DNA from 2 places in the Blautia sp. NSJ-175 genome. Region 1 is predicted to be linked to the other one. Evidence: riboswitches for the same ligand, from Rfam matches in the RefSeq annotation. Region 1 holds a riboswitch; the other holds the start of a gene.
What was found. A riboswitch is a leader RNA that binds a small molecule or an ion and turns the genes downstream of it on or off. The one in region 1 is predicted to bind FMN.
Positions count from the first base shown of each region.

Region 2: it holds a riboswitch for FMN, as region 1 does, so the genes downstream of both, MUB35_RS11595 (ECF transporter S component) here and MUB35_RS02245 (ECF transporter S component) in region 1, are expected to answer to the same signal.

Region 1 is NZ_JALIFQ010000001.1:488,929-494,588, forward strand. Features, by position in the region: gene MUB35_RS02230 (glycoside hydrolase family 88/105 protein) at 1-785, shown strand, start outside; gene MUB35_RS02235 (alpha-glucuronidase family glycosyl hydrolase) at 799-2,784, shown strand; gene MUB35_RS02240 (GlsB/YeaQ/YmgE family stress response membrane protein) at 3,081-3,314, shown strand; FMN riboswitch at 3,499-3,617, shown strand; gene MUB35_RS02245 (ECF transporter S component) at 3,745-4,383, shown strand; gene MUB35_RS02250 (NUDIX hydrolase) at 4,386-4,997, shown strand; gene ytvI (sporulation integral membrane protein YtvI) at 5,183-5,660, shown strand, end outside.
Region 2 is NZ_JALIFQ010000006.1:164,941-170,600, forward strand. Features, by position in the region: gene MUB35_RS11585 (vWA domain-containing protein) at 1-376, shown strand, start outside; gene MUB35_RS11590 (ATP-binding protein) at 402-1,916, shown strand; FMN riboswitch at 2,018-2,155, shown strand; gene MUB35_RS11595 (ECF transporter S component) at 2,223-2,885, shown strand; gene MUB35_RS11600 (pyridoxamine 5'-phosphate oxidase family protein) at 2,900-3,385, shown strand; gene MUB35_RS11605 (enolase C-terminal domain-like protein) at 3,518-4,732, opposite strand; gene MUB35_RS11610 (AraC family transcriptional regulator) at 4,975-5,660, shown strand, end outside.

The DNA.
Region 1 (5,660 bases):
AAGTACAGAGGATTGCCGGCAGAATCGGCAGATATATTTTAAAAGAACAGATCCGAAATGCGGACGGCTCTTTTAAGAGAAGAGACAACAGCATGTGGATTGATGATATGTATATGAGTGTTCCTTTTTTGATCAGGTACGCGGAAGTTTTTCATGATGACAATGCCATAGAGGAAGCCGTCAGACAACTACTCTTATATAAGAAGCATTTTTATTTCAAACCGCGTGCTGTGAAGGGAAGCGGGCACATTTTGTCCCACATGTATAAACTGGAATTTGAACATGCGAATATGATCCCATGGAGCAGGGGAAACGGCTGGGTAGTTTTTTCTCTCAGTGAACTGCTCATGAGGGAGAATCCGGATGTACCTATGCGGGAGGAACTTGTGTCTTATTTCCATGATCTGTGTGAAGGCTATCTGGAGCTCCAGGATGAGGACGGTCTTTGGCATCAGATTCTGGACGAGAGGGATACCTACCAGGAGACATCCGCTGCAGCCATGTTCATCTGCGCCATGTCCAGAGGGATTCGTTATGGGCTGCTGCCGGAAGAACGGACGGCAGATTTTGCTGAATCTGTGTTCAGGGCCTGGAACGGTCTGACGAAAAAGGCCATAGACAGAAAGGGAAATCTATACGGTGTCTGCCAGGGTTCAGGCTGGTCCTATGAACGGGAGTATTACAGAGCCCTGGAATGGAATTTCAACGATACTCATGGAATCGGTATCGTTATGCTGGCAGGCGTGGAGACAGACAGATTAAAACATTACCTCACAGAAGAGTGATTAGGAGGAAACTATGTGCAACTGGGAGCAGGCATGGCTTGCATATGAACCGATAGAAAATCAAAAAGATAAGAAGTATTTTGAATCTGTGTATACACAGCAGAACGGAGTGCTGGTTGAAAGCGCACTCAGAGAAATAAAGACAGCAGCCGAAAAACTGTTTTCTATCACAGTGAGAAGAGGAGAAAACAGAGAGGAAGCGGGGCTTATATTAGAGTTGAATCCGGCCCTGAATCTGGGAAAAGAAGGGTATCAGATCACAGAGGAAGAAGACAGGATCTATATACGCGCGGCAAAAGAAAACGGGCTTTTATACGGAACATTCCGCCTTCTTCTTATGGTATCCTCCGGAAAAGAGATCACCGGCATTTCTATTCGGGAGATACCGTCGAATCCTGTCAGGATGCTGAATCAGTGGGACAACATAGATGGAAGCATTGAGCGGGGATACGCAGGAAGATCCTTTTTTTATGAAAACGGGAAAGTCTGTGTGACTGAGCGGATCAGAGATTATGCCAGACTGCTCTGCTCTGTTGGAATCAACGGGATTTCTATTAATAATGTGAATGTGCGTAACGGTGCAGAATGGCTTATCTCAGAGAGGCATTATAAAGAACTGGAGCAGATTTCCCATATTTTTGCACAGTACGGAATTTCCATGTATCTCTGCATTGATTTTGCAGCACCCATGACTCTGGGCGGGCTTTCCTGCGCAGACCCATTGAAGGAAGAAGTAAAAGACTGGTGGGAGAAAAAATGCGGCGAAATTTTCGGACGGCTTCCCAATATGGGAGGCTTTCTTGTAAAAGCAGATTCCGAAGGACGTCCCGGACCCTTTGCCTACGGGAGGAACCATGCAGACGGTGCCAATATGCTGGCCCGCGCGGTTAAACCGTACGGAGGGACCATCATATGGAGATGTTTTGTGTACAACTGCCAGCAGGACTGGCGTGACCGCAGGACAGACCGGGCATGTGCCGGATACGACAACTTCATGCCTCTGGACGGAAAATTCGATGATAATGTCATTCTCCAGATTAAAAACGGACCCATTGATTTCCAGGTGAGAGAACCTGTCCATCCTCTTTTCGGGGGTCTGCAGCATACAAACCAGATGCTGGAAGTTCAGATCGCCCAGGAGTACACAGGACAGCAGATCGATGTGTGTTATCTGGTTCCCATGTGGAAAGAAGTGCTGGATTTCTCCACGGGATGTGGAAAACCGGAGGACACAGTGGCGGATATCATTTCCGGCAGGACATTCGGACAGCAAAGATGCGGTATGGCAGCAGTAGCCAACACAGGAAGGGATGCCAACTGGACAGGCCATGACCTGGCAGGCGCCAATCTGTACGGATTCGGACGTCTGGCCTTTGCTCCGCAGCTATCCGCAGAGGAGATCGCCAGCGAGTGGATTTCCCTGCAGATCAGCAGAGACAGCGACGTGAACAGGAGTATTTCAGATATCCTTCTTCGTTCCAGAGAGGTCTATGAAAAATACACTGCGCCTCTTGGAATCGGTTTTATGGTGAACCCCGCACATCATTACGGTCCCAATCCCGAGGGATACGAATATTCCAAATGGGGTACCTACCACAGAGCCGACCACCTGGCAGTGGGCGTTGACAGAAGCGCAGGGGGTACCGGATACAGCGAACAGTATTTTGAGAAAAATGCTGCCCTGTTCAGAGAAAAGGGAACCTGCCCGGAAAATCTGCTTTTGTTTTTCCACCGTGTTCCCTACACATACCGGCTGCATTCCGGAAAGACATTGATACAGCACATTTATGACAGTCATTTTGAGGGACACGAACAGGTCCTGCAGATGCAGAAAGACTGGGAACTTTTGGAGGGCAGAATCCCGCAGCACATTTTCTTAAGAGTTAAGGAACGGTTCACGCGCCAGGCTGAAAACAGCCGGGAATGGTGCGATGTGATCAACAGCTTCTTCTACAGAAAATCCATGATTCCCGACGAACAGGGAAGAGAAATCTTCTGATATATGCAAATCCTTTTGCCGGATAACAGAAATGTTTCCGGCAGAAGGATTTTTTAATTTATCTTGTGTACAGAGGATTGGGAGCTGCCAGCGTGATAAGGAGCAGAATGTTCCATATCTGTATATTGCAAAGCGTGCTTCCGGGCCCGGAGTGAACAGCAGATGCAGACAAGCTTTGGCCTATGTTTTAGGAAGTCAGATGTACAAAGTAGATGGAATGGGGTATAATAGACAGAAAGCCAAAATCAAAAAATAGTGAAAAATTTGCGGAATCAGGCATCATAAAGGAGATAAAAATGCTTACATCATTAATTATAGGAATCATATCAGGCTGGATAGCCGGAAGAATCATGGGCGTAAAAAAGGGAGGCTTCATAAAAACCATCGCAATTGGAATCGCAGGCTCCTTTGTCGGCGGAGGAATCATGTCGCTAGTGGGATTTTATGCGTACGGTTTTCTTGCCAATATTATGGTATCTGTTTTGGGGGCGTGCATTTTCTTATACATTGGGAAGAAGATTTTTAAATAGTGGAAAGGTTGATATAACATCTGCGAAAACGCTTGAAAACATAGTCAAATGAGGAGAAATCTGGATAAGCCTGTAGTTCAGCCCGGTTGGGTGTGGATTACAGGCTTTTTTTATTACTTTAAAAATCTTCAAAAACCCATTGAAATCAAGCCTTTAAAGGTTTATAATAATTCTCAGATAAAAGAAAATTCTTCGGGGCAGGGTGCAACTCCCTACCGGCGGTATAGTCCGCGACCCATGTAAATGGCTGAACCGGTGTGATTCCGGTACCGACAGTTAAAGTCTGGATGAGAGAAGAAAATGTATTTCATAATGCAGATTTCATCAATGCCCTGATTTTCAGGGCGTTTTTTCGTTTCAGCCGCGGAAGCGGCAGCGGAAAAAGAAGAATTTCCTTTTATGAAACCATCATAAAAAGGAGAGAATAAAAATGAGTAATGAAGCAATTGTAAACAAAAGACCTGCAGGTGCACAGAATCGTTCAAAAATCAGGACATTGGCACAGGTAGCCATGCTTGGAGCCGTGGCTACGGTATTGATGATGATTGAGTTTCCCATCCCGGTGATCGCACCGCCTTTCTATCAGATGGATTTCTCAGAAGTACCCGTGCTGGTTGGCGCGTTTGCTATGGGACCGGTGGCAGGTATTATGATCGAGCTTCTGAAGGTACTGCTGTATGCAGTCATCCACGGCTCCGCCACAGCGGGCGTGGGTGAAATCGCCAATTTCCTGATGGGATGCTCTTTTATCGTTCCGGCAGCATTTTTCTATAAATACCGCAGGAACAAAAAATTTGCAGTGATCGGAATGGTGATCGGAACCATTTGTATGGCTGTTGTGGGTTGTGTTGTGAATGCATTTATCCTGCTCCCCGCATACGGGGCAGCTTTCGGGATGCCGGTGAGCGCCTTTATTCAGATGGGTTCATCTATCAATGCAGGAATCAATAACCTGTTTACCTTTGTGGTGCTGGCAGTGGCGCCGTTTAACCTGGTGAAGGGATGTATCATCTCTGCCGTAACACTGCTTATTTATAAGAGAATCAGAGTATTACTGCGAGGAGAATAAAGATGCCGGATATAAAAAAGGTGACGCCGCTCACAGAGAATCCCCATGTAAATCTCTACCACCTGGATGTGGAGAGTAAGACAGGAAGAAAGGGACATTACTATGTGGCGTCACGGGCAAAGACTGAGAATGAACTGAAGATCAAAACAAGGAAAAACACCCCGGATGGAGTTATTATCTACAGCCTCTATGGGGAGAAGAAAGACAGGGTCGTGCTGGTACGTCAGTACCGTTATGCTATTGACAGCTATATCTATGAGTTCCCGGCAGGCCTGGTAGAGCCCGGTGAGGACTACAGAGAAGCCGCGATCAGAGAGATGAAAGAGGAAACCGGCCTGACGCTTACTCCTCTTGATGTGGACCCGGCATATGAGAAACCGTATTTTACTACCATTGGCATGACCGATGAATCCTGCGCCAGTGTATACGGTTATGCTTCCGGCCAGGTGTCCGGGGATGGACTGGAGGATTCCGAGGAGCTGGAGATTGTGCTGGCTGACAGGGAAGAGGTCAGAAGAATCCTGAGGGAAGAGAAAGCGGCGATCATGACGGCTTATATGCTGATGCATTTTCTGCATGATGATGAGCCGTTTGCTTTTCTGAAGGAAATCTAAGACACAGAATCAATTATAGATCAGAACCGTTCGCAAATTTTTCATAAAAAATTAACGGGATAGGCATTGTATCCCGGGCGGATGAGAGTATACTTAAGGTAGCCGGTGCAGGCAAAATCTGCCCCGGCTACTGTCAGATTGCGCAGACAGCAGTCAAAACAGGCAGGCATGGGAGATATTTATATATGAAGTGGAAGAAGTATGTAAAAGGTATTCTGGCGGCATTGTTTACAGTTTTAGGCGTTATACTGGTCATTGTTTTGGGACTTAAATTCCTCAGGTTTTTTATGCCTTTTGTCATCGGATGGATCATCGCCATGATCGCCAGCCCTCTGGTGCGCATGGTGGAAAAGAGGATGAAAATAGCCAGAAAGCACACATCCATGCTGATCATTATAGCAGTTTTAGCCGCCATAATCGGAGCAGGGTATTTTATAGGAACAAAAGCGGTGGAGGAGGCCAGTGACCTGATCAATCAGGCACCGGATATTTACAGTGGATTCCGGGAGGATTTTCGGGAGGTGGAGCACAATCTCAATAAATTCATGAAACAGCTTCCGGAAAATGTACAGACTTCCATCAATAATGTGCAGGACGATCTGGGAGAACGGATCGGAAAACTGGTGGGAAATATCAGCGAGTGGACCGTTGGCTACGCAGGTG
Region 2 (5,660 bases), on a different contig from region 1:
GCGGGAGAATTTCTTCAAAAAGATGAAAGTGCACCTTGTTCAGTGTGACTGCAGGATACAGGAAGCGGTGGTCATCCATTCGGAGGAGGAGTGGAAAGCATACAGCAGGGAGATAAAAATTCAGGGACGGGGCGGGACGGATTTTCGGCCTGTATTTCAGTATGTGGCAGAGCAGAAGGAGAAGAGAGTGATCAGGCAGTTAAAAGCACTGGTTTATTTTACAGACGGCGATGGGATTTATCCGAAGTGCAGGCCCGCGTATGAGACAGCATTCGTCTTTTTGGAGGAAGGTGCCGGTATGGGCAGAGTGCCGCCATGGGCCATGAGGCTGGTGGTTTCTCATGAAAAGAAGAGAGCCGGGGATTCCCGGATATGAATTTATACCCTACAAGGAGGAAGAAATGAACATCAAAGAGGCAAAGACGGAGATCAGCAGTACACTGAAGGCCTATCATGAGAAGGACGAACAGGGCAATTATGTATTTCCTATGGTCAGGCAGAGGCCCATACTGCTCATGGGGCCGCCGGGCATCGGCAAGACCGCTGTCATGGAGCAGGTGGCAGAGGAGTGCGGTGTGGGTCTGGTCTCTTATACCATTACACATCATACGAGGCAGAGTGCTGTGGGGCTGCCGAGTATCAAAAACAGAATATACCAGGGCCGGTCTGTGAGTGTAACAGAGTATACCCTCAGTGAGATCATAGCTTCTGTCTATGAGTGCATGGAGCGCACGGGAAAAAAAGAGGGGATTCTGTTTATTGATGAAATCAACTGCGTATCCGAAACCCTGGCACCCACCATGCTGCAGTTCCTGCAGAACAAGACATTTGGAAGTCATAAAGTGCCGGAAGGCTGGCTGATCGCGGCAGCGGGAAATCCTCCGGAATACAATAAATCGGTCCGAGAATTTGACATTGTCACGCTTGACCGGGTCAGGAAGATTGATATTGAAGTGGACTGTGATGTCTGGATGGAATATGCCTGGTCACAGCAGATACACGGGGCTGTGCTTTCATATCTGAATATCAGGAAAGAAAATTTTTATCTTGTGGAAAATACGGTGGACGGTAAATTTTTTGTGACTGCAAGAGGATGGGAGGATCTATCTGAAATATTGAAAAGCTATGAGAGATTTCAGATACCTGTCACGGAGAAACTGGTGATCCAGTATCTGCAGAAAGAGGAAATCGCCAGGGACTTTGCCGTGTATTACCGGTTGTACCAAAAATACGGGACTGATTATGCCATTCCGGAAATAGCGGCAGGTACTTTGTCAAAGGAGGACTATGATAAGCGGAGGGATATGGCCCGCCAGGCTGCCTTTGAGGAGAGATTTACAGTGGCCGGCCTTCTGCTTGCCTATTTGGATCAGTCCTTTGCTACATATATCAGGGCAGACGGGAATGTCTGTGCTCTCTACGAGGCGCTGGATGATTTTAAGAAGATTTTGCATGACAGTGCAGATATGCAGGTGCTTCAGACTTTTGCGGAGAACAGAAGAAAAGAACTGGAACAGCGGATACTGGAGGAGAAGATTACCGGAAAAGAGGCAGCAGTACAGGCGTGGGCAGTGGGACGGCTGGAGTCCTTTACTGTATATCTGAAGGAGAGACATATTGCGGATAAAGAAGAGGGTATGGCCTGTGTACGGGAGCTTTTCGGGCAGGAAGTGAAAAAGAGGCAGAAAATCGTAAAACAGGCGGGAGAAAATCTGGAACATGCATTTCAGTTTCTGGCGGATGCTTTTGGTGAGGAGCAGGAGATGGTGCTCTTTGTAACCGGACTATCCAAAAGCGAAAGAGCCATGGAATTTATAAACAGCAATGGAAGTGATGCGTATTTTCAATATAGTGAAGCTCTGCTTTATCGGAAAAAGGAGGAGGAGTTAAGAAAAATCTGTCTGGAAGAGATATAAACATTTTATTTCCTGTTTTTGTTTACATATGGAAGACTATGGTATATAATCAGATACAACAGATGATGTTTACTGCATTTCTGATTTCAAAAAATGAATATTGAAGTCTTTGTGGCAGGGTGTAAGTCCCTACCGATGGTATAGTCCATGACCCGCTTTTGGCGGCTGAGCTGGTGACTCCTTAATAGAAGAGGGGAATTCCAGCACCGACGGTATAGTCCGGATGAGAAAAGACATTTTCTGTGAAACTACGCCCGGAGCATATTTTTTGTTCCGGGCTCATTTTTTTGAAGGAGGATACAAACTATGAACCAGACAAACGAAACAACCAATGCAGCTTTTGACAAGGGTATGAGGGCCGGGACCGGCGCTAAAATGCGGGTGAAAAAGATTGCTTTCATCGGCCTTATGGGGGCAGTGAGCGCTGTTCTTATGCTTCTCAGGTTTCCGCTTCCTTTTATGCCGCCATTTATGTCCTTTGATCTGTCGGGGCTGATGGAGATGCTGGGGGGATTTATGTTCGGCCCCGGGGCAGCACTTATGATCATTGTGGTCAAAATACTGCTGCAGCTTGTCATGCAGGGCAGCTTTTCTCTGGGAACCGGTGAGTTACAGAATTTTATTTTAAGCTGCTGCTATGTTATGCCTGCGCTGCTGATCTATCACAGACATAAGACGAAGAAGACCGCATTGGCTGGTATGGGCGTCAGCACAGTGCTGGTTGGAGTTGTGGCGATCTTTACGAACCTGTATCTGATCATTCCGTTTTATGTGCGGTTGTTTGGCATGACCATGGATGAGATCATTTCCATGTGCAGTGCAGTAAACCCGGCCATGAAAAATGCTTTTTCCATGGCAGTCTTAGGAATCCTGCCGTTCAATTTGATAAAGTACGGAGTGACGTCAGTCCTGACATTTCTGTTATATAAAAGGTTAAGCAGAGTGATCAAAAGTGTTGTAGAAAAATAAAGGGGGATAAAAAAATGAAATTTACACTGGACAAGTCCATCAGTTATGAGGAGGCCGTAGGGCGCATGTTTGAAATGCTTGGGAACAGCAAGATCATGGCACTGGCCTCAAGTCTTAACGACTATGTCATGGTAAGGAATGTAAGCTGCCTTTTTTACGATGACAAGATTTATTTTAAAACGGACAAAAATTTCAGAAAGACAAAACAGCTTCTGGAAAACCCCAGGGTAGCCATGTGCTGGAGCGGTGTTCAGGTAGAGGGGACTGCGCGAAATAAAGGCCTGGTGGTGGAGGAACCGGGAAGAAGATTTGAGGAGGGATACAAAAAATATCTGTGGGAGAGCTATAACAAATACAGTCATGAGGATACAGAAATCCTCATAGAAGTGTCGCCGGGATATGTGGAAATCTGGGATACCAGTGAGGATGGATACGCGTACCAGCTTTTTATTGATTTTGATAAAAAGTCTGTGGAGGTAAAACCGTACGATAAGAAGTAGGCAACGATTCAGCTAAAGGAATCGTTACAGAAATAGTTCTATGGGTATCACAAAGTGCTGCGCTTTGTGATACCCATAAGTAGTTTTATCTAAAATAGACCTGGAGGCGTAACCGGAAAAACTTACAGCAGACTATGGGCGGACAGCAGTGCCGTCCGGCAGGCGTGAGAAAAGCCAGCCGAAATCCATATCCGTATATGGGTATTTTGCGGCTTCCTTTTCATCAAAATCAATTCCGATTCCCGGGCGGTCACTGATATAGGCATATCCGTTTCTGACTTCCGGGCATCCCGGAAAAATCGCCTTTTCCGCTTCGCAGAATCCGCTGAACTCCTGAATGCCAAAGTTGGTACAGGACAGATCCAGATGCATCTGCGCAGCCATTCCCACAGGCGACAGGTCATTGGGGCCGTGAAAGGCGGTGCGTACACCAAAGGCTTCGCAGAAATGCGCCAGCTTTCTGGCAGGGGTAAGCCCTCCGATATCGCTTACATGAACGCGTATAAAATCAATCCACTGATTCTGTACGATAGTTTTCCACTCAGCGGGGCTGGTGAAAAGTTCTCCCATTGCCAGTGGTACAGAGGTCTGTTCCCTGATTATTTTAAAGTAACCGGCCTGTTCCGGCGGAAGGGCATCTTCAAGGAAGAACAGTTTATAAGGCTCCAATTCTTTGGCAAAGTTCAGGGTATCTGCCGGGGAAAGCCGTTCGTGCACATCATGCATGATTTCCAGGTCCCATCCGAAATCCCTTCGGATCTGCTCAAACATCTTTACCACACTCTGCATATAGGTTTTCGGATGATAGTAAGCGCCTGCAGGTGCGTTTTCTGGACGGATCATGGTCTGCATACTGCCCCCTGCGTTTCCGCCGTACAGGCCCAGGTGGCAGCGGATGTAGCGGTAGCCCTGTTCCATGTATTCGTTTATTTTATCCTCAACCTGATCCATGGTGGTTCCGTCCGCGTGGCGGTATACCGCGATTCCCTCCCGGCATTTGCCTCCGAACAGGCTGTAGAGGGGCATGCCCGCCAGCTTGCCCTTTATGTCCCAGAGTGCTTCATCCACGCCGGACAGCGCATTGTTGAGCACCGGGCCGCCGCGCCAGTAGGAGCTGCCCATCATGGACTGCCAGATATCTTCAATATTGTGGACAGACTTTCCCACCAGCATGGGTTTCAAATATTCCTCCACGGCAGTGACAACTGCTTTGCATCGCCAGGTAAAAGTGGCGCAGCCGATACCGTATAATTCAGGCTCTGAAGTTTCCACCTTCACGACTACGAGATTGACCTTTTGCGGTGCGGTGATAAAGGTTCTGATATTTCGGATTGTGATGTCTTTCATAATTACCTCCATATTTTTGCTTACTCTGCCGGATGAAAAAAAGGACTCTATGGCAGTTTCTAAAATCCGGCAGATGCGCTTTGTTATTTATTGCTGAAAGCATAACATTTTTCTGCAGGAGATTGTTGATATTATTTGGTATAAAATCACCATTTTTTAGTCAGGTGTATTCAAGATTTAGAATAAAGGGTATAATGTATTATCGGTAAAGTGAAAAACGAAAGCAAAATAGAGGTGAAAAGATGCAGATTCGGGTAAATGATTATGAGGAGCATGAACATTTCCGGGCTATCTGTGAGGACTGTTATAATGTCTCAAGAACCTGCGGCTATGACAGGCTCAGAATGTCCCATATACATAATACATGTGAAATCCTTTTGGTGGAGACAGGAGAAGCGGATTATCATATTTCAGGGAAAAAATATCATGTGGCGCCTTATGATATTCTGGTCATAGGCGCCATGGAATACCACAGGAGCGTGATTACGAATCCTCCTTATCAGAGATATGGGCTGACAGTAAAACTAGCTTATCTAAAAGGTATGATTCCGGATAAAGATATGCAGAAAATATTTTCCACACCGTCACCGGAATCATTCGTCCGGAATTATAAACGTGTCGATCCAAAGACATTTGAAAAACTTGTGTGCCTGCTCCAGGATCTGGCGGAGGAAGAACGGGGGACAAAGGAGTTCCGCACACAGATGCAGAGGGGAATCCTGACCCAGACAGCCGTTCTTCTATTCAGAACCTTCCGGATGGAGAGGAACCCGGAAGCATCGACAGCCGCGGATAAGGCTATGCGGGAAATAAAAGAGTATATTGATACTCATTTTCAGGAGCGGCTCACGCTTAAGACACTGAGCAGCCGCTTTTATCTTCATCCGACTACGATCAGCAAAGAATTCAGACGCTGCTGCGGGCATAA